Linked DNA regions of Blastococcus saxobsidens DD2. The protein of the gene in region 1 interacts with the protein of each later gene in a pairwise test. Links are inferred from orthologs where the notes say so. Each region holds a gene or a part of one and is shown on either strand. Other genes may lie near its edges. The genes, in order: BLASA_RS14160 and BLASA_RS03970.

Region 1 (14,811 bases):
TGAGGTCGGCCTCCAGCCGTCGCCCGTCGGCGGTCTCGACCGCCGTCGGAAAGGGCGCGCCCAGGAGCCGGACACCGCCGTGCGTGAGGACGAAGCGGACCCCTGCCTGCTCGGCCACGGAACGGACGTGCCCGCCCACCGTCGTCCCGAGTAGGCGGTCGAGCGGGGGAGCCAGGTCGACGACGGTCACGTCCCTGCCCAGGGCGCGCGCGGTGGAGGCGATCTCCATCCCCAGGAAGCCTCCGCCGACGATCAGGACCGAGGAGGCGCGACCGAGGTGGTCGCGCAGCCGCAGGCCGTCGTCGTAGCTGCGCAGCACCCGCTCGGCCTGGTTCGGCGTACCGATGCGCCGGGCGCGCGCGCCGGTGGCGATGACCAGGCCGTCATAGGGGACGGGCCCGGCCGGGGTGAGGACGACGCGGTTGTCCGTGTCCAACCCGGTGGCCGGCGTGCGCAGGTGCAGGTCGACCTCCGCGGACAGGGGCGCCAGGACCACGTCATCGGCGGTCTCGCGCCCGGCGAGGACGCCCTTCGACAGTGGCACCCGGGTGTAGGGCGGGAGGTCCTCGTCGCTGAGCACGGTGATTCGGCCGTCGAAGTCCTCCATCCGCAGCGTCTCCACCGCGGTCAGCGCCGCGATGGAGCCGCCGACGACGACGACGTCCCGCACGGTCCCGGCAGGACCCGGCCGCATGCTCCCGGCAGGACCCGGCCGCATGCTCCCGGCAGGACCCGGCCGCATGCTCCCGGCAGGACCCGGCCGCATGCTCCCGGCAGGACCCGGCCGCATGCTCCCGGCAGGACCCGGCCGCATGCTCCCGGCAGGACCCGGCCGCATGCTCCCGGCAGGACCCGGCCGCATGCTCCCGGCAGGACCCGGCCGCATGCTCCCGGCAGGACCCGGCCGCATGCTCCCGGCAGGACCCGGCCGCATGCTCCCGGCAGGACCCGGCCGCATGCTCCCGGCAGGACCCGGCCGCATGCTCCCGGCAGGACCCGGCCGCATGCTCATGCCTCGACGCGCAGCGCGGCGACCGGGCACACCCGGGCCCCGGCCTCCGCCTTGCGCTCCAGCTCCGGCGGCACCTCCTCGTGGAGGAGCACCACGATCGCCTCGTCGTCGAGGTCGTAGACCTCCGGCGCCGTGTCGGCGCAGAGGCCGTGGCCCTCGCACCGGTCGCGATCAGCGGCGATCCTCATCGGGTTCCTTCCCTTCGTCGGGGCCTGCGCTGCTGCGGTCGAGGTCATGCCGGCACCACGTCGAGGACCGGCAGCTGCTCGATGCTGCGCGTGATGTTGCTGGGGACGCGGATCTCCTCGCCCACGACCAGGCGCTGGACCCGGGTGGCCAGGGCCTCGATCACGGCGTGCGCCTCGAGCCGCGCCAGGCCCTGCCCGGCGCAGCCGTGCGGGCCGTAGCCGAAGGAGAGGTGGTCGACGGGGTTGCGCTCGACCAGGAAGGCGTCCGGGTCCTGGTAGTGGCGCGGGTCGCGGTTGCCGGCACCGAGGAGAAGGGCGACCTGGGAGCCGGCGGGCACGGTGACGCCGTCGATCACGACGTCCTTCGTCACGTGCCGGCCCCAGGCGTGGATGGGCACCCAGTACCGGAGCACCTCGGCGAAGGCGGCCGGCACGAGGGAGGGGTCCTTGCGCACCAGGTCGAACTGGTCGGGGTGTGCCCCGAAGAGGGCGACGATGTTGCCGATGGCGGCGACCGTCGTGTCGACCCCGGCCCCGAGGTACGGGTGGATGATGTGCCCCGCGGTGTTCGGCGGGATGTCGCCGCGGGCCTCGGCGTCGAAGATGCCGCGGCCCACCGAGCCGGGCGCGAGGTCCTCGGCGGTGACGCTCGAGCACCAGGCGTACAGCTCGCCGGCGATGGGGAAGTTCTCGGCGGTCCGCTGGTTCATCGGGCCGATGACCTGCATCGCGGCCTGGCCCCAGCGGAGCATGTTGTCGCGGACCTGGCCGGTGAAGCCGATCAGGTCGGCGACGACCTCGAGCGGGAAGACGCGGGCGAGCGCGTCGATGGCGTCGAAGGAGCCGCGGGCGACCAGCTCGTCGACCAGGGTTGCGGCCTTGGCGTCGATCTGCGTCTTCAGACCCCGCAGGGCCCGGGGGGACAGGTTCTCGGTCAGCGTCGCGCGGAGCTGGGTGTGGACCGGCGGGTCCGAGGCGAGCGAGGTGCCCTGCAGGGCCTCGTTGACCATCGGGTTGAACCCGATCGTCCGCGACGAGAACGTCTCCGGGTCGCCGAGCGCGGTGCGGATGACGTCGTAGCGGGTGAGCGCGTAGACGCCGTTCGCGGGCAGGTGCACGACCCCGCCGAGGTCGCGGAGCTCGGCGTAGGTCGGATACGGGTCGACCAGCACCTCGTCGGCGAAGAGGTCGATCGCAGAAGTCGGGACGGACATGGGCCACCTCGGGGTTCGGACGTCGCTGTCGGCACTGCGGTGGTCGGCTCCTGGCAGCTGCCCGGCCGGACGAACTGCTTCTCGGACCCGATGAGGGTGACGACGCGATGTGCCCGCGGTCACGAACTCACTGTGCACCATGTCATGTCGATTTACAAGGCGTAAATGAAAAGCGCGGGTCCAGAACGGACACCGGCCCGTCGCCCGGGGGACGGCGGGCCGGCTGGCTCCTGCTGGGCTCCGGGACGTCCCTACTGGGCGTCGAGCAGGACGCCGGACAGGAACTCGGCCAGCTCCTCGTGCCCGTCCAGCGGGAGGACGTGGGCGACGTACTGGTCCGGCCGGACGAGAACGATGCAGCCGGCGTTCCGGTCGATCCCGCGCAGGTCGACGACGTCGCAGGTCGTGAGGTCGGGGCAGAAGGCCTTCTCGTAGTCGATCAGGCCGAACCGGCCCTTCCGCGGCAGCAGCACGGGCGGCAGCGTGTCCACCGCCAGGTCGCGGTGACCCTGCTGGAAGACGGCGCGGACGTCGATGACCGAGTCCGGGTCGGCCCCGGCCGGCGTGTACCGCGCGATCGGGGACTTCTCGGACACCAGGAAGTCGCACAGCGCCCGGGCCCGCGAGTCCGGGCTCGCCGGGTCGGCGCGGTCGGCGAAGACGTAGAGCCGCCAGGCGCCGTCGGCCCGGGCCACGTGCCCGAGCTGGACCGGCTTCGCGTCGGCCAGCCGGACGACCGGGGCGGAGTGGAAGCGCATCCCCACGGGGAAACCCTCCGCCAGGTGCTGGAACTCGGCAGAGGCGGTGATCATCGACGGCGCGTAGGTCGTGGCCACGCCCGCGGTGAACCGCCCCTGGGCGGCGAAGTAGCGCTGGAACTCGGCCGGGTCGACGCCGCCGCCCTCTGCCGGCCCGGACTCCTTCGGGGCCGCGCTGAACATCCGGGAGAACTCGCGGTCGAAGTCGATGAGCTCCTGGGCGATTCCCTGGCGTTCGGCGGAGTAGGTGTCGAGCAGCTCGGGGCGGGCGGTTCCGCGCAGGACGGCGCCCAGCTTCCACCCGAGGTTCCAGGCATCGGCCATCGACACGTTCATGCCCTGGCCGGCCTTGGCGCTGTGCGTGTGACAGGCGTCGCCGGCGATGAAGACCCGGGGGACGCGCGTGCCGGTCTCTTCGGCGGGCACGTCGTCGAACTTGTCGCACAGCCGCTGGCCGATCTCGTACACCGACCACCAGCCGACGTCCTTCACCTCGAGGGTGTACGGATGCAGGATCCGGTTCGCGACCGCGGTGAGCTTCTCCGGCGTGACGCTGCGGTTCTCCAGCATGTCCCGGTCCCTGACCGCGTCGAGCTCGAGGTAGACACGCACCAGGTAGCCACCCTCGCGGGGGATGATCAGGATGCTGCCCTGATCCGCCGAGATGGCGGCCTTCAGGCGGATGTCGGGGAAGTCGGTGACGGCCAGGACGTCCATGACGCCCCAGGTCTGGTTGGTCAGGTCGCCGACCAGCTCGCGACCGATCGCCGTCCGGACGCCGCTGCGTGCACCGTCGCAGCCGACGACGTACCTGGCGCGGACCGTGGAGGTCCGTCCCGTCTCCTGGAGGTCCGCCAGGTGCTGCAGCGTGACGGTGACCGGGTACTCGGACCCGCCGCCGGCCTCGACGGCGAGCCCGCTGGCGTGCACGCCGTAGTGCGGCCGCAGCCGGCTGGCCGACCGCTCCATGAAGCCGCGCAGGTAGGCGAGCATCCGCGCCTGGTTGACGATGACGTGCGGCATCTCCGACAGGCCGTCCTCGACGTCCTGGATCCGCCCGGTGCGCGCGATCTTCGACCGGTCCTCCGGGTCGGGCCGCCAGAAGGAGACCTCGTTGACCCAGTAGCCCTCGGCGACGAGCTGGTCGGCCAGCCCGAACGCCTCGAACATCTCCACCGTGCGGCAGGCGACCCCGTCGGCCTGCCCCACCTCGAGCGGCCCGTCCCGGCGGTCGACGACCGCGGTCCTGATGTCGGGGAAGCTGGCCAGCTGGGCGGCCAGGACGAGGCCGGCGGGACCGCACCCGACGATCAGGACGTCGACCTCCTCGGGCAGGTCGTCCGGCCGGTCCGCGACCGAGGGGTGCGGCTGCGCCACGAACGGGTCGCCGGGCCGGTAGCCGTCGAGATAGAACTGCACGTCGTCCGTCCCCTGCCATCCGTGACTGCGGTGCCTCGTGATCCCGACGGTCCCGCATTTCTGCAGGCAGGGGATATGGTTTTCTGCAGTGAAGAACCGACCGGCGTACGCGATCGCCTCCGTCGACTCCGCCCTGCTCCTGGCCAGCCTGCTGCAGCAGGAGGGAGCCATGCGGGTGACCGACGTCGCCGCACGCCTGGAGGTGTCCGTCTCGACGGCCCACCGGCTGCTGGGGATGCTCGTCTACCGCGACTTCGCCGAGCAGCTGCCCGACCGCCGGTACGCCGCCGGGCCGGTGCTGCGGCGCGGGCCGGTGCAGCAGGCGTCGGTCACCCGGCTGCGCGAGGTCGCCCTGCCGCACCTGCACCGGCTGGTCGAGGCGGTGGGGGAGACGGCCAACGTCATGCTCCTGGCCGGCACGGAGGTCCGGTTCGTCGCGACGGTCGAGAGCGATCAGGTGCTGCGGGTGGGCGACCGCACCGGCCGGGCGCTGCCGGCCCATCTCAGCTCGGGCGGCAAGGCGGTGCTCGCCACCCTGGACGATGCGGAGCTCGCCGCCGTCCTGGAGCCCTTGGACGAGGCCGCGGCGGCGCAGCTCGGGCGGGACCTGCGCGCGGTCCGGCGTCGGGGGTTCGCCGTCAACGACCAGGAGACCGAGGCCGGGCTGACCGCCGTCGGGGTCGCCGTGCCGCCCGCCGGTGGATGTCCCGGTGCCGCGCTGTCCCTCGCCGCGCCCACGGCGCGGTACTCCCGCGAGCGACTGCCGGAGTGGACCCGGGCGCTGGCCGCGGCCGCCGGTGCCGTGGCGCGCGACCTGGCGGCCGGCTGATCGGGATCCGTCACGCCTCCTCGGGCGGAGGGCTCCCCGGCGGCGCGGGGGCGTGCACGTCGAAGTGCACCCCCACCATGCGGATGAGGAAGCACAGCGTGGCGGCCCCGATGGTGGCGATCGGTCCCCGCGCATCCAGGAGCTCGACGACGACGACGGCCGTGGCGCCGACGAGCGCCGGGATGGCGTAGAGCCCGCTGGTGAGCACCGACGGGACGCGCCGGATCAGCACGTCGCGGAGGGTGCCGCCGCCCACCGCGGTGAGGACGCCGACGATCACCGCCTGCGCGGGACCGAAGCCGAGGTCGACCGCCTTGAGCGCGCCGGTGACCGCGAACAGGCTCAGCCCGGCGGCATCCAGGACGTTGATCGTCCGGTTGATCCGTTCCAGGTGGGAACCGGCGACGAAGGCGATCAGCCCGCCGGCGGCGGCCACGGCCAGGTAGCGCCCGTCGAGGAAGGTGGCCGGGGGCAGGCTGTCGAGGAAGACGTCCCGGATCGTGCCGCCACCCAGGGCGGTGATCATGCCGAGGGTCACCACCCCGACGATGTCCAGCCGGGTGGCGCGCAGCGCGGTGAGGGCGCCGTTGAGGGCGAACGCGAAGGTGCCGCAGAGGTCGAGGACCAGCAGCGCCGTGGTCTCCATGGGTGTTCCGTCGCTCCGTTCCCCGACCTGCCGGTGTGCCGGCGCCACCCTTTCAGAGCGGGCCACCGCACATCGCGCGGCCGGGACGACACTGGTGGGCGAGACTGTCCGCGTGCGTTCCCCCGAGAGATGCGGCAGCCGATCCGGTCAGCTCCTCACCCACGCGGGACGGCGATGACGCCGACCCTGGCCGCTCTGGTGCTGCCCGACCGGCATCCGGTGTCGAGCTTCCTCGCCGACGTCCAGGAGGCAGAGCGGGCCGGCGTCCGGGCGGTCTGGACCTACGACCACCTCACCTGGCCACTGCTCGCCGACGGCCCCTGGTACGGCGCCGTCCCGCTGCTGGCAGCCGCGGCGATGTGCACGGAGACGGTGCGGCTGGGCACGCAGGTCGCCTCCCCGAACTTCCGGCACCCCGTGCCGTTCGCCAAGGAGCTGGTGACCCTCGACCAGCTCACCGGCGGGCGACTGGAGGTCGGCGTCGGCGCCGGTACGGAGGGCCCGGACGCGCTCGTCCTGGGCGAGGAGCCGTTGTCCCGTGCGGAGCGGGCCGAGCGCTTCGCCGAGTGGCTCGGGCTCCTCGACCAGCTGCTGCGCGAACCGGTGACGACGGTGCAGGGACCGCGGTACACCGCGGTCGACGCCCACCAGCTCCCCGGCTGCGTGCAGCAGCCACGGCTGCCGTTCACCGTCGCCGCCACCGGGCCGCGCGCGCTCCGGCTGGCCGCCCGGTACGGGCAGGGCTGGGTGACCTACGGGCCCTACGGCCCGTCGGTGGCGCCGAAGGAGTGGTTCGCCGCCGTCGCCGACCAGTCGCGGCGGCTGACCGACGCGCTGTCAGCCGAGGGGCGTGCCGCCGACGCAGTCCGGCGCAGCGCGCAGTTCGGCCTGGAGATGCACTGGCCGTTCGAGAGCCGGGAGCGGTACGCGGACACGCTGGGCCGGCTGACCGAGGCCGGGATCGACGAGGTCAGCGTGCACTGGCCGCGGCCCGACGGCCGCGGCGTCCCGGCCGCGGCGCTGTCGACGGTGGTGGACGCGCACGGCTCGGCAGGCCGACGACCGGAGCGCGGGGGCGGAGACCAGCGGCAACCGCTCGGCCGGGTGCTGCGATGAGGACGGCGGACCCGTTCGGCCGCTGGAGGGAGGTTCCCGCATGACGCCGCAGCTGCTGCGCTGGCTGGCCGCACTGCCGCATCGGGCGATCGCCTGCAGCGGCGGGATCGACAGCCTGACCCTCGCCACGGCTGCGCACCGCGCCGGACCGGGCACGACGCTGGTCGTGCACAGCGTCACGCCGGCGGTGCCCGCCGCGGCCACCGCGCGGGTGCTGGAGGCGGCCGCAGCGGAGGAGTGGGACCTGTGCATCGTGCGGTCCCGGGAGTTCGAGGACGGGCGGTACCTCAGCAATCCGCTCGACCGGTGCTTCGTCTGCAAGTCCCACCTCTACGACGCCATGTCCGACCTCGTCGAGGCGGTGGGCGGAACGCACACGCTGCTCAGCGGGGCGAACGTCGACGACCTCGGCGAGTACCGGCCCGGACTGCGCGCCGCGGCCGAGCACGGGGTGCGGCACCCCTACGTCGAGATCGGGGCGGGCAAGGCCGACGTCCGGGCGATGGCCCGCGACCTGGGGCTGGAGCACGCCGACCTCCCGGCGTCCCCCTGCCTGGCCAGCCGGCTCTACACCGGCACGGCGGTGACCGCGGTCCGGCTGCACGCCGTCGAGGTGGGGGAGGCCGTGCTGACCGCGCGGACCGGTGCGGCGGTCGTGCGCTGCCGCCTCCGGGAGGACGACGTGCGGATCGAGGTCGGGGACGGCGACCGCGCCCGGATCACCCCGGACGTCGTCTCCGCGGTGCTGGCCGCCATGCGCGCCGTCGACCCGGGCATCCGCTCCGCGGCGCTCGACCGGGAGCCCTACCGGCCCGGCCGCGCGTTCACCCTGACGCCGGTCCGGCCCTGACCGGCCGGGCGGATCCGACTCTGCCGTCGGAGGCCCCGGAGAGACGGTCAGGTCAGCTGCGCCGGACGCCGGCTCGGGCGCGAACGACGGCTCGGCGCGGGTCAGCCGCCGACCGGGACCGCGGTGCCGCAGATCCCGCAGACCTCCAGCTGCCGTCGCTTCCACCGCAGCACCGGCACGAAGAACACCGAGAACTGCCGGAACTGCCGGATCCGCGTCCACCGCGAGGTGTTGCCGCAGCGCGGGCAGGTGCGGACCTCGCCGGGGCCGAGATCCTTCTGTCTGGTCCCGAAGCCGAAGAGGAAGAACACGCTGCCAGCCTGGCACAGGGCGCCCGCGGCGGCCCCCGCGTGCGGCAGGCTGCTCGTCGGCGTCCCCCTCCCACGGGAGCTGTGGTTGGCTCGGGAAGGTGCAACGACGGAGGAGGCCCCCCATTCCGGCTGACGAGATCCTGGATGTCGCGACGCGGATCGCCGATCAGCTGCTGGCCGTCCAGACGCAGGTCAACGGGCAGATCGATGCCACGCTGGCCCGGCTGCTGCCCGAGGTCCAGCAGCGACTGGGCGTCGAGCCGGCGAACGACGTCGACCTGTCCGACCTGGTCAACGCCCGGATCACCGGCCTGAGCGTCGTCGTCACGCCGGCCGCGGTCGCGACCGTCGTCCGGCTGCCGGCCGCCTCCGCCGCCACCACCCGGGCCGGGCGCCGCGCGGTGACCGCCATCGTCGAGGGCTCCGACGACCGGCTGGTCGTCATCGCCGGGCCCTGCTCCATCCACGACCCGGTCGCCGCGCTCGAGTACGCCCAATTCATCGCCCGCATGCGGGAGCGGCACGGCGATGACCTGGAGATCCTGATGCGGACCTACACCGAGAAGCCGCGGACGGAGGTCGACTGGAAGGGCTTTGCCTACGACCCGTTCCTGGACGGTTCCAGCCGCATCAGCGTCGGGCTGGTGGCGACGCGGATGCTCATGTGCCGCATCACCGCCCTGGGCGTACCCGTGGCGGCCGAGCCGCTGAACGCGCTGACGCCGCAGTACGTCAACGGGCTGGTCACCTACAACGGCGTCGGCGCGCGCAACGTCACCGACCAGACCGCCCGGGAACGGGTGTCCGGCTTCTCCTCGGTCATCGGCTTCAAGAACTCGCCCGAGGGCAGCATCGAGACGGCGATCCAGGCGGTCCGGACGGCCCGGGCGCCGCACGAGTTCCTGGGCGTCGACCACCACGGGGTCAGCGCCCAGCTGTCGACGACCGGCAACGACACGGCCCACGTGATCCTGCGTGGCACCAAGGACGGCCCCAACTACGCCGCGGCCCACATCGCCGACACCAAGCGGCAGCTGTCGGAGCGGGGTCTGCCGGAGGTGATCGTGGTCGACGCCTCCCACGGCAACAGCCAGAAGAACCACCTGCGCCAGATCGACGTCGTGCAGGACCTGGCCGGGCAGGTGGCGGCCGGCGAGCGGGCGATCCGTGGCGTGATGGTGGAGAGCAACCTGGTGGCGGGACGGCAGGACCTGGACCGCCGGGACCCCGGGTCGCTGCACTACGGCAGGAGCGTCACCGACGCCTGTGTCGATCTCCCGACGACCGAGCGGATGCTGGCCGAGCTGGCCGAGGCCAGCCGGATCCGGCGCCGCGCCGGAACGAGGTCTCCGGCGTCCCGGTGACCGCTGCGGTCGGTGCCGCGACGCGCACATGCTCGACGCTCGGACTCCGCTGCATGAAACCCAGTTGTGCGGGGCACAACCGAACGGTGAAGACCGCTGTCGTCGCCGTCCTGGGCGGCCTGCTGACCCTCGCCGGAATCGCCCTACTCGTCCTGCCCGGACCTGGCTTCGTGCTCGTGGCGGCGGGTCTCGCCGTGCTGGCCACCCGCTTCTCCTGGGCCAGGAAGCCGCTGGACTACGCCAAGGACAAGGCCGAGCAGGGCATCGAGGAGGTCGGCAGGAGCCCCTGGCGGGCAGCCGGCGCCGTTCTCGCCGCCCTCGTGCTCGTCGCGCTGGGCATTCTCGCCCTGATCGGCGTGGAGCTGCCGTTCGTCAACGCGTTCAGCGCCGTCGTGCTGATCATCTCCGGCCTGTTCCTCGTCGGCACGGTGGTCTTCGCGCGCCGGCTGGAGCACCAGGAAGAGGAGCGGGCGCACCGCCCCGCCGGGGCACCCCTCGACGGTGGCGGCGCCTACCGCGCCGCCCGGCCCGCCACCGACTGACCGTTCCGACGGCACCCGACGGTCGACGGGTGCCGTCGGCAGGGCCGGACCGGTCCGGCTGGCCCGCGCGGCTGATCACCGCCTCGCGGGGCGGGGGAAGCGGCTGAGGAAGTCGTCGGCGATCTCGTCGAACGTGGCCCAGCGGACGCCGTCGTGCCCGTTGATGTGCTCGATCAGCCGCTCGAGCATCAGCAGCACCTGCGGGCGTCCGGAGACGTCGGGATGGATGGTCATCGTGAAGGCCGCGTAGTCCAGCTCGCGGTGCACCCAGTCGAACTGGTCGCGCCACATCTGCTCGATGTCCCGCGGGTTGACGAAGCCGTGGCTGTTCGGGCTGGACTTGATGAACATCATCGGCGGCAGGTCGTCGAGGTACCAGTTGGCCGGGATCTCGACCAGGTCGGTCTCGTCCCCGCGGACCAGCGGCTTCATCCAGCTGTCCGCAGGCTGCGCGTAGTCTATCTTCGTCCACGAGTCGCCCACCCGGACGTAGTACGGCTCGAAGTCCCGGTGCATGAGCGAGTGGTCGTACGTGATGCCGCGCTCGAGCAGCAGTTCGTTCGTGACGCCGCTGAACTCCCACCAGGGGGCGACGTAGCCGGTGGGGCGCCGCCCGGTCCTCGTCCCGATGATCTCGATGCAGCGGTCGAGCACGGCCTGCTCCTGCTCCCGGCTCATCGCGATCGGGTTCTCGTGGCTGTAGCCGTGCACGCCGATCTCGTGGCCCGCCGCGACGCAGGCGTCGAACTGCACCGGGAACGTCTCGATCGAGTGCCCCGGCCAGAAGAACGTCTGGGTCAGGCCGTTGCGCTGGAACAGCTCGAGGAGTCGGGGAACGCCGACCTCGCCGGCGAACACGCCTCGGGAGATGTCGTCCGGGGAATCCTCCCCGCCGTACGAACCGAGCCAGCCGCCGACCGCGTCGATGTCGACGCCGAAGGCCACGAGGATCTCCTTGCTCATCGTTCCGGTCCCTTCCGGTGATGGGCCGCGTGCCCGGGCCGGGTGCGGCGAGGCATCAGAGAGCGAGTTGCTGGGTCAGCGCGCGCCGCGGATCCTCCGGCGCGACGGCGAGGGCCGCAGCCAGGAGCAGCCGGCCCTGCCACGGGCTGAGGTCGGCGGCGAAGACGGCTCCGCCCCGCGCCAGACGGGCACCCCCTGCGGCGTAGAGGGGGACGACCGGACCCGACGGCACCCGCGAGCAGACGAGCACCGGGACGCCGTCGGAGACGAGCTGCTCCACCGTCTCGGAGATCGCCGGGGGGACGTTGCCGGCGCCGAACGCCTCGAGCACCAGACCGGCGGCGCCGCAGGCCACCGCGGCGCGCAGGAGGCCGGCGTCCGCCCCCAGGTAACAGGCGATGACGTCGACGCGGGGCAGGTCGGCGGCCAGGTCGAGGGGCAGGGCGGCCGGGCGCACCGGCCGGGTCAGCGGCAGCACCGAGTCGCCGGCCAGCCGGAGCACCGGCCCTCGCCCGGGCGCTCCGAAGGCTCCGCTGCGGAGGGTGTCGATCTTGCGCACCCCGCGGGCGGCGAAGGCGACGCCGTCGAAGCAGAGCAGGGCGCCGAGACCACGGGCGGACGGGGAGGCGGCGACGCGCAGCGCATCGGCGAGGTTGGCCGGACCGTCCGGGGCCGGGGCGTCGAACGGGCGCTGCGCCCCGGTGAAGACGATCGGGCGCGGATCGTCGTGCACGAGGTCGGTGAAGAACGCGGTCTCCTCCATGGTGTCCGTGCCCTGCGTGACGACGACGCCGTCCACCCCCTCGGCCAGACACCGGCGGGCCTCGGCCACCAGTTCCCGCAGGTCCGTCGTCGTGAACGCGAAGCTGCCGACGGTGCCCAGGTCGCTCGTCGTCACGGTGAGTCCGGGAAGCGGTCCGGCTGCGGCGAACAGCTCTGCGGCGGGCGTGGCAGCCGCGAGGCCGCCCGGCCCCTGCCGGCTGGCGATGGTTCCTCCCGTGGCCAGCAGGTGGACCCGTCCCACGCCTGCTCCTTCCCGGCCGCGCACGGCCATGAGCTGATGTGCGGCCCACCTTCCTCTGCCCGCCTCCGGTCGGCGACCGCACGGTGCCGGCGCGCTCGGCAGGTTGGTCCGGCGGACGCCGTGCCGCAGGTGGCCGATGCCCCGATGCAGGGGGCGGTGGCCCCGGTCGGGTGACAGAGGTGTTCGCTGCGGGGCGTTTCGGGCAGTGAGGGGCCGGCTCGTGGCGTTCCGACGGTTCCCGACGACAGGCAGGAGGCGCTGTGCGCGACACCCCCGCTCTGCTGCTGGTCGTGAACCGCGCGGCGGGCACGGCGCAGGACGACGCGGTCGAGGCGGCGCTGACCGAGCTGCGCACGGGCGCCGACGTGGTCGTGGCCGCGACCGGGAGCGCCACCGAGCTCGACGACGTCCTGAAGAGCAACGACGGCCGCCGGATCGTCGCCCTGGGCGGCGACGGGTCGGTGCACGCCGTGGTGGCGGCCCTGGACCGCCTGGGCCTGCTGGCCCCGCACGAGCCGATCGGGATCATCGCCTGCGGCACCGGCAACGACCTGGCCCGCTCCCTCGGGTTGCCGCTGGATCCGGTGGAGGGCGCCGCGGCGGTCCTCGCGGGAACCGCGCGCCGGATCGACCTGCTCCGCGACGACGCCGGCGGCATCGTCGTCAACGCCGTCCACGCCGGCGTCGGGGCCGAGGCCGCCGCCGAGGCGGTCCGCCTGAAGGGGCGGTTGGGTGCGGCGGCGTATCCCCTCGGTGCCGCGATCGCCGGGCTGTCGGGTTCGGGCTGGAACCTCCGCGTGGAGATCGACGGTCGCATCGCGACCTCGGGGGAGTGGGCGGCCGACGGCAGCTGCGCCGTCCTCATGCTCGGCGTCTGCAACGGCCGCACCATCGGCGGTGGGTCGGCGCTGGCTCCGGACGCCGAGCCCGACGACGGACTGCTCGACGTCGTCGTCAGCACCGCGACCGGGCCGGCGGCCCGGGTCGCGTTCGGGGCGGCGCTGGCGACCGGCCGGCACGCCGACCGGCCCGACGTCCTGGTGGCGCGGGGCCGGGAGGTCCGGATCTCGGGCGCCGCGGTCGCCGTCGACGCGGACGGAGAGCTGGGCGAGATGGGGGGCGCGCGCACGTGGCGGGTCGAGCCCGCCGCCTGGTCGGTGCTCGTTCCCGGGTAGCAGGCGCGCGTGCGGGCCGTCTTGGTCCGCCGGGACGCCCGGTCGCGAACTGCGGCCGTACCGGCCGGTAGGGGGTGTGACCTGCGGCCACGGGTTAGGTTCGACGGGAACAGTGGTCGTCGGCAGGGGAGTGGCGCGTGGGTAGGTCGGTGCTGGTGACCGGCGGTAACCGGGGGATCGGCCTGGCCATCGCCCGGGCCTTCCAGGAACAGGGCGACTCCGTGGCGGTGACGCACCGCGGCAGCGGCGCACCCGACGGGCTGTTCGGCGTGCAGTGCGACGTCACCAGCACCGACGACGTCGACCGCGCGTTCGGCGAGATCGAGGAGCACCACGGCCCGGTCGAGGTGCTGGTCAGCAACGCCGGGATCACCCGCGACGGGCTCTTGATGCGGATGAGGGACGAGGACTTCACCGACGTCGTCGACGCCAACCTCACCGCCGCGTACCGGGTGGCGAAGCGTGCGACCGCGAAGATGGTGCGGGCCCGCTCCGGCCGGATGATCTTCGTGTCCTCGGTCGTCGGTCTGCTGGGCTCGGCCGGCCAGACGAACTACGCGGCGAGCAAGGCCGGGCTCGTCGGCCTGGCGCGGTCGATCGCGCGCGAGCTGGGCAGCCGGAACATCACCGCGAACGTGGTGGCGCCCGGGTTCGTGACCACGGACATGACCGCGGAGCTGCCGGAGGCCCGGCAGAAGGAGATCCTGGGGCAGGTGCCGCTGGGGCGGTACGCCTCGGCGGAGGAGATCGCCGGCGTCGCTCGCTTCCTGGCCAGCGACGCGGCCGGCTACATCACCGGGGCGGTCGTCCCGGTCGACGGCGGACTGGGGATGGGGCACTGATGAGCGGCGGCATTCTGGAGGGCAAGAAGGTCCTCGTGACGGGCGTGCTGACCGAGGCGTCGATCGCCTTCGCGACGGCACGGCTGGCCCAGGAGCAGGGCGCCACCCTCGTGCTCTCCAACTTCGGCCGCGCCCTCTCGCTGTGCCAGCGGATCGCCAAGCGGCTGCCGCAGGAGACCGCCGTCGTCGAGCTCGACGTCACGAACACCGAGCACCTGGCGACGCTGGCCGACCGGCTGCGCGAGCAGGGCTTCGACCGCCTCGACGGCGTCGTCCACTCCATCGGCTTCGCACCGCAGGAGGCCATGGGCGAGGGCTTCCCGGAGGTCGCCTGGGAGCACGCCGCGACGGCCTTCCAGGTGTCGGCGTGGTCGTACGCCTCGCTCACGCAGGCCTGCCGTCCGCTGCTGGCGAACCCGTCCTCGGTGGTCGGGCTGACCTTCGACGCCTCCGTGGCCTGGCCGGTCTACGGCTGGATGGGTGCGGCGAAGGCGGCGCTGGAGTCCACGTCCCGCTACGTGGCCCGCGAGCTCGGGCCGGACGGCGTGCGGTCCAACA
Region 2 (14,916 bases), 2.1 Mb from region 1 along the record:
TCCGGCTGCACCTTCCCGACCCCGACGACCTCGGCCAGCAGGTCTTCGAGTGGGTCCTCAAGGCCGTGGCGCAGTACGACGAGACCAAGTCGGTCCCGTTCGGCGCCTTCCTGGCCACCCAGCTGTCCAAGTGGGTGCACGACCTGGGTCGCAACGCCCACGGCCGCACCGCCGCGGACACCGAGCACAAGCAGCAGAAGGCGATCGCCGCCTTCATGGCCGAGTATCAGCGCCGGCCCTCCGAGAAGGAGCTGGCCGCCTACATGGGCCAGAGCGTCGCCACGTTGCGCCGCAACTCCCAGACGGTGGCCACGCTCAACGGCCTGCGCAACCTGCAGTCGCTCGACGGCGCGCCCGATGCCACCGAGATCCTCCTGCCGGACTCCTCCGAGGCGCCCGACGAGATCATGGGGGAGGCGGAGCAGACCCTGCTCTCCCACGCGCTCACCGCGGCCTGCGCCCCGGACCCGGCCGCGCGGCCCGACCAGCGCGCCGGTCAGCCCAACGTGCTGGGCTGGGCCACCTGGTACCTGACCACCTGGGGTGGGCAGACCAAGACCCAGCTCTCGAGCGACCTCAACACCTCGGTGCGGAACATGAACGTCTACGCCGACCGGGTCGAGAAGGCGCTCAAGCACCGGCTGGCCGAACTCGCCGAGTAGCGGGGCGGGCAGCCTCCGGTCCTTCACTCGTGCGGTCTTCCCCCCGCTCCTGCGGTGGTGCGCTGCCGCACGGGCTGACCTGTCGCCACGGAGCCGCTCGCCGGGATCGGCGCGGTGCCGCTCGTCGTCCCGTCCGGGAGCGTGCGGAACCACGCCGTTCCCGGCCGTCCGCGCGCCCGCCTCCGGTCCGGTGGCGCGTGGGGCGCGACGCCCGCACCAGGAGCGGACACGCGCGGATTGCGGGCCGATCCCGGAAAAGAGGCCGGTGAGGGGTCGATCGCGATCCGGGCCTGCCGATATCCACCACGTGACGCCACGTCCGAGCATCCGCCGCCACGCCCACCGGGCAGGGCAGGCCACCGGACCGTGGTACCGGGGGGTCGCCCGGTGACCGCACTCCCGGCCGGCGACGCCGGATCCCCGACGCTCGTGCCGCACTGGCTCGACGCACCCGCCCGCGAGCTGCTGGCCACGACGGTGCGGGCCGCTCTGGAGGACCGCTCGATGCACCCGGTGACCGCCGTCCACCTCGAGGACGTGCTCACCGAACTGCACGTGGCCGCCGCTCGTGAGGCGGTCTGGCCGGCGTCGACCGCCCGGGTCCGCCTGGCGACCGGCTGGGACGACGACGTGCTCCCGGTCCGGCTCAGCCCGGCCGAGCTGGCCGCCGTCCACACCCTTCCGGGCCTGCCCGCCCCGCTGCCGACCCTGCTCGGCGTGGGGGGCTCCCGATGACCACCACCCTCTTCGGCACCGCACCGTCGGGCCGGCTCTTCCACCGTCGCCGGGCCGCCGCGATCGACGTCGCCGACCTGCACGAGGTCGCCGCCGAGTTGCTGCCCCGGCTCGCCGCGCCCGGGCTGCACCTGTCGCTGGTCCGTCGCCCCGGCGCGGGCACCGCGCTGCACGTCGAGGAGGACGAGCACACCCTGCGTGTTCCGCTCACCGACCTCGCCGACGACATGAGCCGCGCCGGCGTACCGGCCACGGCGGCCGGCATCGCCGCCGCCCTGCGCAGCTGGGTGGCCCGGCGTCCGGTCACCGACGCCGCCGCAGCGGGCACCGGCATCGCCGTCCTCGACTGGTGCGACGCCGCGCAGACCGCGGTCGGCTGGGCCGTGGTCGTCGTGCGCGGTGAGATCGCCGTCCCGTGGGAGCCGTCCCCGTCCGCCCGGACCGTCGAGCTGCACCGGACCCGCTCCGCGGCGACCGGGCGGGCCCACGACGTGCCCCTGGAACTGCGCGTGGAGGGGCCGCTGGCGCTGTGGTCGCACCCCAGGGCGCCGGTCCTCGCGTCGTCGGCGCTGGTCGCGCCCGACCTGATGCTGCACCGCATCACCGCCGCCGGGCTGTCGTTGCCCGACATGCACGTGGTCGTGACGCCGCACCGGCCGGTCGCCTGCGCCGGTCCCGGGGTGGCCCGCCGGCTGGCCGGTCAGGCCAGCGAGGCGAGCGTGACGCTGCCGTGGCACCGCGTCGTCGACCTGCCCTGGATCAGCTCCGCTCTCAGCTGATGTAGCCGTACTCCCAGTGCCACGGCTCGGGCTTCTCGCCGCCGGGTCCGGCCCAGTCGGGCTGCACGAACCCGAAGCGCGCGGCGTTGGCCGCCATCCAGGTCCACTGCGGGCTGCCGGCGACGTTGACGCCACCGCCGAGGTCGATCGCCAGCGCCCAGCCGTGGTTGGACGTGCCGGGCACGGCGGCCAGTGCCGGCTTGCGGTAGTACGCCGCCACCTGGCCGCCGAAGGACCGGTAGGAGTCGGTGATCCGCAGCGGGGTGCCGAACTCCGCGGCGTAGGCCGCGTCCAGCCGGGCGTAGGAGGCAGCGGCGTCGCAGCGCAGCGCGTGGCCCGCGACCGCCAGCTTGCACAGTGCCTGGGCGGGGATGTGGCCGTTGGCCCAGCCGCCCCACTCCGGGCGCACCGGGCCCGGCTCGGGCAGGGGGGCGCCGCAGGCGCCGGTGACCGCGGTGGTGGGCAGGGCCGGGTTGGCCTCGGCGGAGGCCCCGAGGGGGACCCGCACGGCGACGGCGTCGGCGGCCAGCGACCGGACGCCCACCTGGTAGGTCGCGGCGGACGCGCCGATGACGTCGCCCGCACCGAGGTTGATGCCGACGTCCCGCCGGCTGGGCGAGAAGACGAGATCGCCCACCTGGAGGTCGCGGACCGGTACGGCGGCACCCGTCGCCCACTGCTCCTCGGGGGTGGCGGGCAGCGCGTACCCGGCGAGCAGCCAGGTGCCGGCGGCGAACCCGCCGCAGTCGTAGGTCTCCGGCCCGGTGGTGCCGGCGACGTAGGGCTTGCCGAGCTGGGACAGCGCGTTGCTCACCGCGGCCACGGTCTCGGCGGGCAGGACGGTGACCGGCGCGTTCCCGACGACGGCCCACGCCACGCCGGGGATCGGCCGCCCGTCGGCATCGAGCGCGGGGGACATGCCGGCCGGCAGCTGCTCCGGGTCGGCGACAGCGCCCGCGGGAGGTGGCTCGATCCCGGCGGCGGCCAGCCGTCCCAGGTAGTCCTGCCAGCGCTGCGTCGCGGCCGTGTTGCGCTGCTGTTGCGCTCCGGCCGCCGGGATGGCGGCCAGGCCGGCGAGGCGGCCGGAGATCTCGGTGGGCAGGTCCGCCACCTTCGCGCGGACGGTCCGGAGCACGTCGCCCGCGCGCCGCTCCGCCGTGGCCAGCGCGGCGCGGGCGTCGGAGACGCGGAGTCCGGCGGCCTCCAGCCGGAGGGCGCCGCGCTCGGCCCGGACCACGGTGCCCTGCAGATCCCGGTCGGCCCGGTCGGCCAGCGACTGGGCGTACAGGACGCCCGACGTGGCGCCCGGCTGGTCGGTGTCCAGCCCGAGCACCGGGTAGCGGGCGGCCGCGGTCGCCCGGTAGAGCGCCGCCGCGCCGGTGCCCACGGAGAGCTGTTGCGCGGCGAGTGCGTCGCGGGCGGTCTGCTCCGCGGCGAGCGCGTCCGCGAGTTCGGTGCGCCGCTGGTCGGCGACCTGGGCCAGCAGGTGGTAGCGGTCAGCCTGCTCGAGGAGGGAGCTGCGGGCGGTGAGCGCCAGCGCGGTCGGGTCCAGCGACGGACCGGCGCCCTGGGGCGCGGTGGCGCCGGGGAGCACGAGCACCAGGACGGCAGGTAGCAGGAGGGCGTTGGTGGCGACGACGCCCAAGCGGGTCGACCAGCGGGTGCGGGGGCGATCGCTGGACCGGGAACGGCTCGGGGCCCGACGCGCCGCGGTGCGAGCCCGGGTCGTGCCGCGTGAGCCGGCCGTCCCGCGCGCGCTGGTCGCGGGGCGCGTACCGGCGCTCCGGGGAGTGCGCTCGGCACCGGCACGGGCGGCCACGGCCGCACGGGCGGCAGCCAGCTGCTCGGCGGTGACGCCGGGACGCACGGCCAGGGCCTCGCGCAGGGCCAGGGCTTCACGCAGGGCCTGGGCATCCGCCGGAGTCAGGGGCGGACGGCCCGAGCTGTGCGCCGGGGACCGGCGAGGCGCCGAGCGCCCGGTGGCGGCACGGGCCGGCGCCGAACGGGTGGCCGCCCTGCGGGGGGTGGCGGCACGCGTGGGCGTACGCGATGCAGGCACGGCGTCCCCCGGGCGTCGTCGTCGGTACGGATGGGGCTCCTGGGGCCGAAGGGGTCAGGAGCTCGCACACATCCATCGACACGCCGTCGGGAGTGCTTGAAGAATGGGATCGGACGGATCCCCCGTTCGGAGTGGGGTGAACCTCGGGGGAAGTGCGGGGCGGCCGTCGTCCGGCCCTCAGCACCGGCCGCGCGGGCCGGGGATCACCCCCGGCGCGGACGGCCGGTCAGGGCGCCCACCAGGCGCCGTGCCGGTGCACGAGCGGGATCCGCAGCTCGTCGCCGTCCTCGGTGGAGATGACGAACTCCAGCTTGGTGATCCGGACGGGGGGACCGTCGCCCTCCGGCTCCAGCAGCTGACCGGTGGCCAGGGGCATGGGCGGCAGGACGAGGACGTCCTCGCCGGGGGGCTCGGCCATGCGGGGTCCTCTCGGGTACGGGGGCACACCCACCGTAGGGACCGCGCCCGGGGACGCAACGGGCCGGGTGACCCCGGAGGATCACCCGGCCCGGCGGCCCCGTCCAGGGCACCGCCCCGAGCGTGCGAGCGGTGGGAGGACGGGGTCCCTCCTCAGCGCGCGTCGAGCGGGACGAAGTCCCGTTCGGTCGCGCCGGTGTAGAGCTGCCGGGGACGCCCGATCTTCGTGGTCGGGTCGGCGATCATCTCCCGCCACTGCGCGATCCAGCCGGGCAGCCGGCCGAGGGCGAACAGCACGGTGAACATCCGCGTCGGGAAGCCCATCGCCTGGTAGATCAGCCCGGTGTAGAAGTCGACGTTCGGGTAGAGCTTGCGCTCGACGAAGAAGTCGTCCTGCAGCGCGATCTCCTCGAGCTGGCGCGCGAGGTCGAGCAGCTCGTTGTTGCCGCCCAGCTTGTCCAGCACGGTGTCCGCCGTCGACTTCACGATGGCTGCGCGCGGGTCGTAGTTCTTGTACACCCGGTGCCCGAAGCCCATGAGCTTGACGCCGGGCTCCTTGTTCTTCACCCGCTCGACGAAGCGCGGGATGTCCCCGCCGTCGGCCTTGATGGCATCGAGCATCTCCAGCACCGACTGGTTGGCCCCGCCGTGCAGCGGCCCGAACAGCGCGTTGATGCCCGCCGAGACCGACGCGAACAGGTTGGCGTGCGAGGAGCCGACCAGCCGGACGGTCGACGTCGAGCAGTTCTGCTCGTGGTCGGCGTGCAGGACGAAGAGCATGTCCAGCGCCTTGACCAGGTCCGGGTCCTGCTCGTAGGGCTCGGCCGGGAAGCCGAAGGTCATCCGCAGGAAGTTCTCGACCAGCCCGCAGGAGTTGTCCGGGTACAGGAACGGCTGGCCGACCGACTTCTTGTAGGCGTAGGCCGCGATGGTGGGCAGCTTGGCCAGCAGGCGCAGGGTCGAGATCTCGACCTGCTCCTCGTCGAAGGGGTCCAGCGAGTCCTGGTAGAAGGTCGACAGCGCGCTGACGGCCGAGGAGAGCACCGGCATCGGGTGCGCGTCGCGCGGGAAGCCGTTGAAGAACTGCTTGAGGTCCTCGTGCAGCAGGGTGTGCCGCCGGATCCGCTGGTCGAACTCGCCGAGCTGGCTGGCGGTCGGCAGCTCGCCGTAGATCAGCAGGTAGCTGACCTCGAGGAAGCCGGCCTTGCCCGCGAGCTGGTCGATCGGGTAGCCGCGGTAGCGCAGGATCCCGGCGTCACCGTCGATGTAGGTGATCGCCGAGGTGCACGACGCGGTGTTCACGAAGCCGATGTCCAGCGCGACCTTGCCGGTCGTCGCCAGCAGCTTGCTGGTGTCGAGGCCGTCGGCGCCCTCGGTGCCGCGCTTGAGCGGCAGGGGCAGTTCTCCACCGGGGTAGCGCAGGGCCACGTCGGCGGAGCCGGCTGCGGCGGCGCTCTGTGTCTCAGTCATCAGGAGCGACGCTAGCGCCCCCGCGCCCGGATCGCGGCCCGACGTCGCGCGGCGTGGCGAGGCGGAGCCCTGTTTGCCGTCCGCCCCGCCACGCCGATGGCTCACGGGTGGGTCATCGAGAGCACGTCGAGCGCCTCGTCGAGCTGCTGCTCGGTGAGCTTGCCCTGCTCGACGTAGCCACGCTCCACCACGACCTGGCGGATCGTCTTCTGCTCGGCCAGCGACTGCTTGGCGACCTTGGCCGCCTCCTCGTAGCCGATGTACTTGTTCAGCGGCGTCACGATCGAGGGGGAGGACTCCGCGTACTCGCGGCACTGCTCGACGTTGGCGACGATGCCGTCGACGCAGCGGTCGGCCAGCAGCCGGCTGACGTTGGCGAGCAGCCGGATCGACTCCAGCACGTTGCGGGCCATCAGCGGCAGCGTCACGTTGAGCTCGAAGACGCCGGTGGTGCCGGCGTAGGTGACCGCCGCGTCGTTGCCGATCACCTGGGCGCCGACCTGGATGACCGCCTCCGGGATCACCGGGTTGACCTTGCCCGGCATGATCGAGCTGCCCGGCTGCAGGTCGGGCAGCTGGATCTCGCCCAGCCCGGTGCGAGGGCCCGAGCCCATCCACCGCAGGTCGTTGGCGATCTTGATCAGCCCGACCGCGATGGTCTTCAGCTGGCCCGAGGCTTCCACGAGTGAGTCGCGGGAGCTCTGCGCCTCGAAGTGGTCGCGCGCCTCCGACAGCGGCAGCTCCATCTGCGTCGCGAGCTTCTCGATGATCGCGGCGGCGAAGCCGGGCGGGGTGTTGATGCCGGTACCGACCGCGGTGCCGCCGAGCGGCAGTTCGCCGATGCGGGGCAGGGACGCCTGGAGCCGCTCGACGCCGTACCGCACCGCCGCGGCGTAGCCGCCGAACTCCTGGCCCAGGGTGACCGGGGTGGCGTCCATCAGGTGGGTGCGGCCGCTCTTCACGACCTCCGCGAACTCCTCGGCCTTCCGCTGCAGGGCGGCCTCCAGGTGCTGCAGCGCCGGCACCAGCGTGGCGACGACGGCCCGGGTGGCGGCGATGTGGATCGCCGAGGGGAAGACGTCGTTGGACGACTGGGAGGCGTTGACGTGGTCGTTCGGGTGCACCGGCTTGCCGAGGGCCTCGGTGGCCAGGGTGGCGATGACCTCGTTGGTGTTCATGTTGCTCGAGGTCCCCGATCCGGTCTGGAAGACGTCGATCGGGAAGTGGTCGTCCCAGTCGCCCCTTGCCACGCTGCCGGCGGCCTCGGTGACCGCGCCCGCGATCTCGCGGTCGAGGACGCCGAGATCGGCGTTGACGGCCGCGGCCGCCCCCTTGATGGCGGCCAGCGCGCCGATCAGCTCGCGTTCGATCGGGGTGCCGGAGATGGGGAAGTTCTCGACGGCGCGCTGGGTCTGCGCCCGCCACTTGGCCCAGGAGGGGACGCGGACCTCTCCCATGGAGTCGTGCTCGATGCGGAAGTCCCCGCCGTCCTGCGCTGCGCCGTTCTGCTGGGCCACGCTGTGCTCCCGGTGGTGTGGATGGTGACAGTGCTCCGCACGGGACCCTAGACACTCCCGGGGCGACCCGTCGGTGCCGCCCTCGGTGCGGGCCGCCGATCACGACGTCGGGGCGCCCGAGGCGCCCGTCGTCACAGCGTCGGTACGGCGCGAGCCCCGAGGAGCGCCCCATGTCCCAGCAGCCCACGACGCCCGGGCCGGGTCCGTCGCCGACCGCGCACGGGGATACCCCGCCGAGCTGGCCGGCCCCCGGGACGGCGTGGCCGGCGCCCGGTACGCAGCCGGTGCCCGACTGGGCGACGTCGACGCCCTCCTGGCAGCCGGCCGGCCCGGTCGCCCCGACCCCAGCGGGTGCACCCGCCGGAGTCACCGGACGTACCCGTCGGGCCGTCGCCGGTGCGGCGCTGGCCGGGGTCGCCGCCGGCGCCGTGGCCGCCACCTTCCTGGTGAGCGCGGTGTTCATCGGCACTGCCGAGGACATCGGCCGGGCGATGGGCGAGGAGCTGGCTCCGGGCATCACCGAGGGCGTCCGCGAGGGCATGGTCGAGGGCGGCCAGGAGTCGATGGACGCGATGCTCGGCGGCATGCTGGGCGAGGAGGGGATGGGCGGCTGGTACGGCGGCATGCCCGGCGAGGCCGTCGAGCAGTTCCCCCCGGTGGAGCCGACCGGTCTCGGGCCGGACGAGACGCTGAACGCCTACGCCGGGGCCTGCTTCGAGGGCGACCTGCAGTCCTGCGACGACCTGATGTACGACTCCCCGCCGCTGTCGGACTACGAGGAGTACGGCAGCACCTGCGGCGGACGGGTGAAGTCCTTCACGGTGATGGCGTGCACCGAGCTGGAGTGAGCGAGGGCGCCGGAGCGCTCCCGTGCACACCGTCACTGGACTACCGTCGGCGTCCGTGAGCGAGCACGACGCCACCCCACCCAGCCTCGCCGTGCGGGCCTCGGGCGCCGACCGCGAAGCGGTCGTCGCGCAGCTGCAGACGGCCGTCGGCGAGGGCCGGATCGACCTGGACGAGTTCGGCGGGCGCGCCGAGGCCGCCTACGCGACATCCGGCTGGACCCGCGCGGGTTGCGCACGCACGCTGAGCGGATCGACCTGCACCTCAGCGTCGTGTTCGGCACCGTCGACGTGGTCGTGGCCGAAGGAGTCGACGCGGAGCTGATCGGCCGGACCGTGTTCGGTGACCGGCGGGTCGACCTCGCGCCGGTCCAGCGCCTGGCGGGCACCCCGCTGGTCGTCGTCCACGCGAAGACGGTGTTCGGGGACCTCCGGCTGCGCAGCCTCGCGCCGGGGGGAGTCGGCGAGCCGGTGGCGGGCGTTGCCGGACCGCCTGGCCGAGCGCTGACTAGCCTTCCCGGTCGAACGGGACCGCGGAGTAGGCGCGCAGCTTCTCCAGCGAGTGCAGGCTGTCGATCGAGCGGATGGTGCCCGACCGGGAGCGCATGACCAACGACTGCGTCGTGCACCCGCCGGCGCTGTAGCGCACGCCGCGCAGCAGTTCGCCGTCGGTGATGCCGGTGGCCACGAAGAAGACGTCGCCGCGCACCAGGTCGTCGATGTGCAGCACCCGGTCCAGGTCGTGCCCGGCGTCGAGGGCCTTCTGCCGCTCCTCGTCGTCCTTGGGCCACAGCCGGCCCTGCAGCGCCCCGCCCATGCACTTGAGCGCGCAGGCGGTGATGATCCCCTCCGGCGTGCCGCCGATGCCCAGCAGCAGGTCGACGCCGGTGCCCTCGCGCGCGGCGGCGATCGCGCCGGCCACGTCGCCGTCGGTGATGAACCTGATCCGGGCGCCGGCCTCGCGGACCTCCTGGACCAGCTGCTCGTGGCGGGGCCGGTCGAGGATGCAGACGGTGACGTCGCCGACGGAGCTCTTCTTCGCCTTGGCGATGCGGCGGATGTTCTCCGCGACCGGCGCGGTGATGTCGACGACGTCGGCCGCCGCCGGACCGGTGGCCAGCTTCTCCATGTAGAAGACGGCCGACGGGTCGTACATGGCGCCCCGCTCGGCGACGGCCATGACGGCGATGGCGTTGGGCATGCCCTTGGCCATCAGGGTGGTGCCGTCGATCGGGTCGACCGCGACGTCGCACTCCGGGCCGTTGCCGTCACCCACCTGCTCGCCGTTGTAGAGCATCGGGGCTTCGTCCTTCTCGCCCTCGCCGATGACGACGACGCCCTTCATGCTCACCGTGCCGATGAGGGCGCGCATGGCGTCGACCGCCGCGCCGTCACCGCCGTTCTTGTCACCACGACCGACCCAGCGCCCGGCAGCCATCGCGGCGGCCTCGGTGACCCGCACCAGCTCGAGGGCCAGGTTGCGGTCAGGAGCGGGACGGTCGGCACTGAAGCCGCGGCCGGAGCCGGACGTGGGGACGGGACCATCGGGCAGGGGCAGCGACACAGGACCTCCTGGTTGGACCACCGGGTGGTGGCGACGCCTGGCCCCGGCCACTCCCGGCGCATCTGCGCCGGTGGGAGGCCGCACGGACGCTGGGCGGCGGTGTGGGAGAGCTCTCCTGCGATCCTAGGGGCATGACCGGAATCGGCCCGACGAGCCAGCGTCCCCACGTCCCCGAGGATGTGGTCGCGCCCGAGGAGCAGGTGCCGCCCCCGCCGGCGTCCGCGGTGGAGCGGGCCAACCGGATGAGCGCGGCGAACATGATCCGGTCCCTGCTGCCGCTGGTGGTGATCTGCCTGCTGGTCGTCGGCTGGCAGGCCTTCCTGCACAATCCGGAGGACCCGGTGCGCGAGATCGACCTGGCGAACACGCTCCGGCTGGCCGACCTGCGGGCCGACTACCCCCTCCTGGTGCCCGACCTCGACGAGGAGTACCGGCCGACGAGTGTGCGCACCGATGCGGGGAACGCCGGCGAGGGCGAGCCGGTGACGGTGCAGATCGGCTACGTGACCCCCTCCGGGGCCTATGCCGGGTTCGTGGTCAGCGACGACTCCGACGCCGAGGCCGTGCGGGGGGTGCTCGACGGCGCGACCGAAGCCGGGGATCTCGAGATCGAGGGTGCGGAGTGGTCCCGCTCGACCACCCAGCGCGGGGAGACGGCGCTCTCCCGGGTCGACGACGGCATCACCCTGGTGGTGACCGGTTCGGCCGGAGACGACGAGCTGACCGCGGTCGCGGCGGCGGTGGAGCCCTACGCGGGGTAGTCGCCAGTGGCCCAGGTCACGACCTGATGACCTTCGGGAGAGTCGAGCGGCCGTGCGCCGCCGGCGGCGGGACGCTGTGGGCTCACCGACGGCACACCGTTCCCGAGGAGATGCAGATGTCGCCACGCGAGGATTGCCCCCGTAGTGATCACCGGGCTCCGGCCACCGGCGGGTCGTGCCCCTGCGGGATGGTCACCCGGATTCCGGCGGCGCAGCCAACACGCGCTGCACAGCTGCGTGACGTGCTGGCGCGTTGTCTCGACGACGGATCGGCTCGGCAGTCCGTCGATGCCGCCTCCCCGATGCTGGAGCGCCGGGTGGACCGGGTGCTGGCCGCCTTCGCCGACGCCGGCCTCGTGGTCGCCCCGGGCGGGGAGCTGCGTCCCCCCGCCTGAGCCCCGGTCAGCTCTCCGCGGCGTCGTCGGGCGCGGCGGCGGCCAGCCGCTCCCGGGCCCGGTCCAGCCAGTGCTGGCACAGCCGGGCCAGCTCCTCGCCCCGCTCCCACAGGGTCAGCGACTCCTCCAGCGTCAGGCCACCGGCCTCGAGCTGCCGCACCACGTCGGCGAGCTCCTCGCGGGCCTGCTCGTAGGTGGTGGTCGGCTCCTCGGTCGTGCTCATGGGGAATCCTCCTCGTGGGGGCTGGGAGCCGCGGTGTCGGGATCGTCGGCGCGGTCCACCCGGACGGCCAGCCGGCCGCCGGCGACGCGGATGCGCAGCTGCTCTCCGTCGGCCACCTCGGCGGGGTCGCGCACCAGTGAGCCGTCGTGCCGCTGGACGACGGCGTAGCCGCGCTCCAGCGTCGCCGCCGGCGACAGGGCCGCCACCCGTGCCCGGGCGTGCTCCAGGTCGCGTTCGGCGCCCTCGACGCGGTGGACGAGCGTCCGGCGGGCGCGGGTGCGCAACCCGAGGACGTCGTCGGCCCGGCCGTGCAGGAGCCGCTCGGGCGAGGCCAGCGACGGGCGGGTGCGGACCGACTCCAGCCAGCGTTCCTGCTGGTCCAGGCGTGCGGCGACCAGGTGCCGGGCCCGGGCGCGCAGGCCGGCGACCAGCTGCCGCTGCTCACCGATCTCCGGCACGATCCGGTGCGCCGCGTCGGTCGGGGTGGCGGCCCGGACGTCGGCGACATGGTCGACCAGCGTGGTGTCGGTCTCGTGGCCCACCGCGGTCACCACCGGGGTGCGGCAGGAGGCGATCGCACGGACCAGGCCCTCGTCGGAGAACGGCAGCAGGTCCTCGACGGAGCCACCGCCCCGCGCGACGACGATGACCTCGACCGCCGGGTCGGCATCCAGCCGGCGCAGCCCATCGATGACGTTCGTCGCCGCCTGCGGGCCCTGGACCGCGCAGTTGTGCATGCTGAAGCGGACCGCCGGCCAGCGGCGACGCGCGGTGACCAGCACGTCCCGCTCGGCGGCGCTGTCCCGGCCGGTGATCAGCCCGACGACGGCGGGGGCGAACGGGAGCGGCCGCTTGCGTGCGGCCTCGAACAGGCCCTCGGCGGCCAGTAGCCGGCGGATCCGCTCGATGCGGGCGAGCAGCTCGCCCAGGCCGACGGCGCGGATCTCGGTGGCCCGCAGCGAGAAGGAACCGCGGGCGACGTAGTAGTCGGGCCGGGCTCGGACGATCACCCGCGCGCCCTCGGTCAGCTCCAGCCCCGGCCGCTCGGCGACGTCGCGGTGGCAGGTGACGGGCACCGACAGGTCGGCCGCAGGGTCCCGCAACGTGAGGAAGACGGTGGCCGCGCCGCCCCGCCGGGACAACTGCGCCACCTGGCCCTCGACCCACACCTCACCCAGCCGGCCGATCCAGTCGGCCACCTTGCGGGCCACCGTGCGCACCGGCCAGGGGGCTTCCGGGGTGGACGGGGCGGTCACGTCCCGAGGGTGCCAGACGGCACCGACACCCCGGGCGCCCCGTCCCGGTCCTCTTTCAGGTGCCGCGCGGCGCCAGCGGGCTGGACTCGACCGCCTGCTCCTCGAGCTTCTCCAACCGGTTGCGTAGCATCCGCCGGTACGGCTCCCGTGCCCGGGTGGCCTCCTCGTAGGCGAGCAGGTCGGCCACGGTCTCCAGCTGGTAGCCACGCAGTCGTCCGCGGAGCTGGGCGATGGAGAAGCTGTCGTAGCCGTCGACGGGCGCGGCGCCGGCCGCCTGCGCACCAGACACCTCGCTGCCCCCCTGCGGATCGTCGGTCGGGGCGTCGGAGGTCTCCCCGACGGCGCCCACCGACGCACCCTCGGCGATGGCCGCGTCGGTGTCAGCGGTGTCGGTACCGCTGCGATCGGCGCCGGAGCCGGTGGTGGCCTCCTGGTCGGCGGCGTCCTGCTCGGCAGCCGGGTTGGTCGTCGCCACCGTCTCGTCGGTGCCCGCGTCGTCCTGCGGCGCCTCGACCGCGGCGATCCCCTCGTCGGTGACCGCGGCGTCGACGGTCTCGACCTCGCCGTCCGGGGTCAGCACGTCGACGTTCGTGGCACCGTCGGCCTCGACGTCGTCGGCCGACGGCGCGGGCCCGTTCTCGAGGAGCGCCTGCTCCAGGGCGTCGGCGTCCTCGGTCGCCACGGCGTCGTCGACACCCGGACCCAGTGGGTCGGTGTCGGGGACCTCGGGGACTGCCTCGTCGATGGCCAGCTCGTCGAGCACCTCGTCGGTGCTGGGCGCCTCGGTGGGCAGGTCCGTCAGGCTCTGCTGGGTCTGGGCCGCGCCGTCGGCGAGGTCCTCCACACCCCCGGCGAGGTCCTCCACACCCCCGGCGAGGTCCTCCACACCCCCGGCGAGGTCCTCCACCAGCTCCTGGCTCAGGTCGTCGACCGCGGCCACGACCGCGTCGGCCGCTGGGTCGTCGGGGAGTTCGGCCACCTCGTCGTCGGTGATTGTGCCGGAGGGGGCGCGGTCGAAGGCGGACTCCCGGAAGCCGGTGGCGGGCGCGGCCTCGTCGTCGTCGAAGGTGGCCATGCCCGGCTCGGCGTCGCCGCGCAGGCCGACGAGCAGCTCGTCGCCGCGGGCGATCAGCCCGGCGTAGGTCTGCTGCACCTTCATCGCGTGCTGCATCGCCATGCCGATGACGCGCACCGGCAGGCCGGGCAGGGTCTCGGGCAGCTTGCGCACCTCGTCGAGCGCGGTGGCCGCCAGACCGGCGGCGGCGCGGACAACCTCGGGGATCTCACGGGCCATGGGGACAGCGTGCCCCAGAACACCCGACCCGACACACCCACCAGGGAGGATGCGCTCTCCGGAGGGATGGGGCTCGTCACATCCGTGTCCTGTGCCACCCGCGCGAACCCGCCCGCCGCCGGGACCCACCTACCATGGGGGCATGGCTGATCAACGCGGACGGGTCCTGCTGGCCGATCCCCGGGGGTACTGCGCCGGCGTCGACCGGGCGGTGGTGGCCGTCGAGCGGACCCTGGAGATTCACGGCGCGCCCGTCTACGTCCGCAAGCAGATCGTCCACAACAAGCACGTCGTGGCCACCCTCGAGCGGCGTGGCGCGATCTTCGTCGAGGAGACCGACGAGGTGCCCGAGGGCTCGGTCGTCGTCTTCAGCGCGCACGGGGTGTCCCCGGCGGTCCACCAGGAGGCGACCGCGCGGCAGCTGCGCACCATCGACGCCACCTGCCCGCTGGTCACCAAGGTGCACCAGGAGGCCAAGCGGTTCGCCCGCGACGACTTCGACATCCTGCTCATCGGTCACCGCGGGCACGAGGAGGTCGAGGGCACCGCGGGCGAGGCCCCGGCCCACGTCCAGCTGGTAGACGGCGCCCAGGACGTGGCGAACGTGCAGGTCCGCGACCCCGAGAAGGTCGTCTGGCTGTCGCAGACCACGCTGTCGGTCGACGAGACGCTGGCGACGGTCGACCAGCTGAAGAACCGCTTCCCCGGCCTGCAGTCGCCGCCGAGCGACGACATCTGCTACGCCACCCAGAACCGGCAGCAGGCGGTGAAGCAGATGGCGGCCGAGTGCGACCTGGTGCTCGTGGTCGGCTCCACGAACTCGTCCAACTCGGTCCGGCTGGTCGAGGTGGCCCTCGAGGCCGGCGCGCGTGCGTCCTACCTCGTCGACTACGCCGCCGAGATCGACCCGGCCTGGCTGGACGGTGTCTCGACGGTGGG

Evidence for each region.
Region 2: the proteins of BLASA_RS14160 (region 1) and BLASA_RS03970 interact in binary tests that used the Escherichia coli proteins (3 or more experiments, as listed by UniProt). The link is inferred for Blastococcus saxobsidens DD2 from one-to-one orthologs.

What each region holds. Positions count from the first base shown.
Region 1 is NC_016943.1:2,980,278-2,995,088, reverse strand. Bases 11,693-14,453 are described here. They hold BLASA_RS14160 (diacylglycerol/lipid kinase family protein), read left to right. Parts: upstream 11,693-12,496; coding sequence 12,497-13,411; downstream 13,412-14,453. Other genes in these bases: fabI (enoyl-ACP reductase FabI), read left to right, coding at 14,253-14,453; fabG (beta-ketoacyl-ACP reductase), read left to right, coding at 13,549-14,253; BLASA_RS14165 (asparaginase), read right to left, coding at 11,693-12,236. Outside these bases: BLASA_RS14225 (NAD(P)/FAD-dependent oxidoreductase), read right to left, coding at 1-694; BLASA_RS14220 (ferredoxin), read right to left, coding at 1,009-1,200; BLASA_RS14215 (cytochrome P450), read right to left, coding at 1,245-2,414; BLASA_RS14210 (FAD-binding monooxygenase), read right to left, coding at 2,666-4,591; BLASA_RS14205 (IclR family transcriptional regulator), read left to right, coding at 4,680-5,420; BLASA_RS14200 (trimeric intracellular cation channel family protein), read right to left, coding at 5,431-6,066; BLASA_RS14195 (LLM class flavin-dependent oxidoreductase), read left to right, coding at 6,241-7,182; BLASA_RS14190 (ATPase), read left to right, coding at 7,223-8,032; BLASA_RS14185 (zinc-ribbon domain-containing protein), read right to left, coding at 8,134-8,343; BLASA_RS14180 (3-deoxy-7-phosphoheptulonate synthase), read left to right, coding at 8,442-9,707; BLASA_RS14175 (PGPGW domain-containing protein), read left to right, coding at 9,794-10,249; BLASA_RS14170 (polysaccharide deacetylase family protein), read right to left, coding at 10,325-11,212; more of BLASA_RS14165, read right to left, coding at 11,268-11,692; more of fabI, read left to right, coding at 14,454-14,811. UniProt on the Escherichia coli protein: In vitro phosphorylates phosphatidylglycerol but not diacylglycerol; the in vivo substrate is unknown.
Region 2 is NC_016943.1:834,347-849,262, forward strand. The notes cover bases 3,965-6,830. They hold BLASA_RS03970 (citrate synthase), read right to left. Parts: upstream 6,123-6,830; coding sequence 4,806-6,122; downstream 3,965-4,805. Other genes in these bases: BLASA_RS03965 (hypothetical protein), read right to left, coding at 4,462-4,653; BLASA_RS03975 (class II fumarate hydratase), read right to left, coding at 6,224-6,830. Also shown: BLASA_RS03945 (hypothetical protein), read left to right, coding at 1-662; BLASA_RS03950 (hypothetical protein), read left to right, coding at 1,050-1,397; BLASA_RS03955 (hypothetical protein), read left to right, coding at 1,394-2,176; BLASA_RS03960 (NlpC/P60 family protein), read right to left, coding at 2,169-3,821; more of BLASA_RS03975, read right to left, coding at 6,831-7,639; BLASA_RS03980 (hypothetical protein), read left to right, coding at 7,810-8,487; BLASA_RS25770 (DUF1707 SHOCT-like domain-containing protein), read left to right, coding at 8,543-8,809; glpX (class II fructose-bisphosphatase), read right to left, coding at 8,993-10,036; BLASA_RS03995 (DUF4245 domain-containing protein), read left to right, coding at 10,180-10,809; BLASA_RS24810 (hypothetical protein), read left to right, coding at 11,052-11,204; BLASA_RS04000 (exodeoxyribonuclease VII small subunit), read right to left, coding at 11,212-11,427; xseA (exodeoxyribonuclease VII large subunit), read right to left, coding at 11,424-12,683; BLASA_RS23280 (hypothetical protein), read right to left, coding at 12,739-13,977; BLASA_RS04015 (4-hydroxy-3-methylbut-2-enyl diphosphate reductase), read left to right, coding at 14,120-14,916.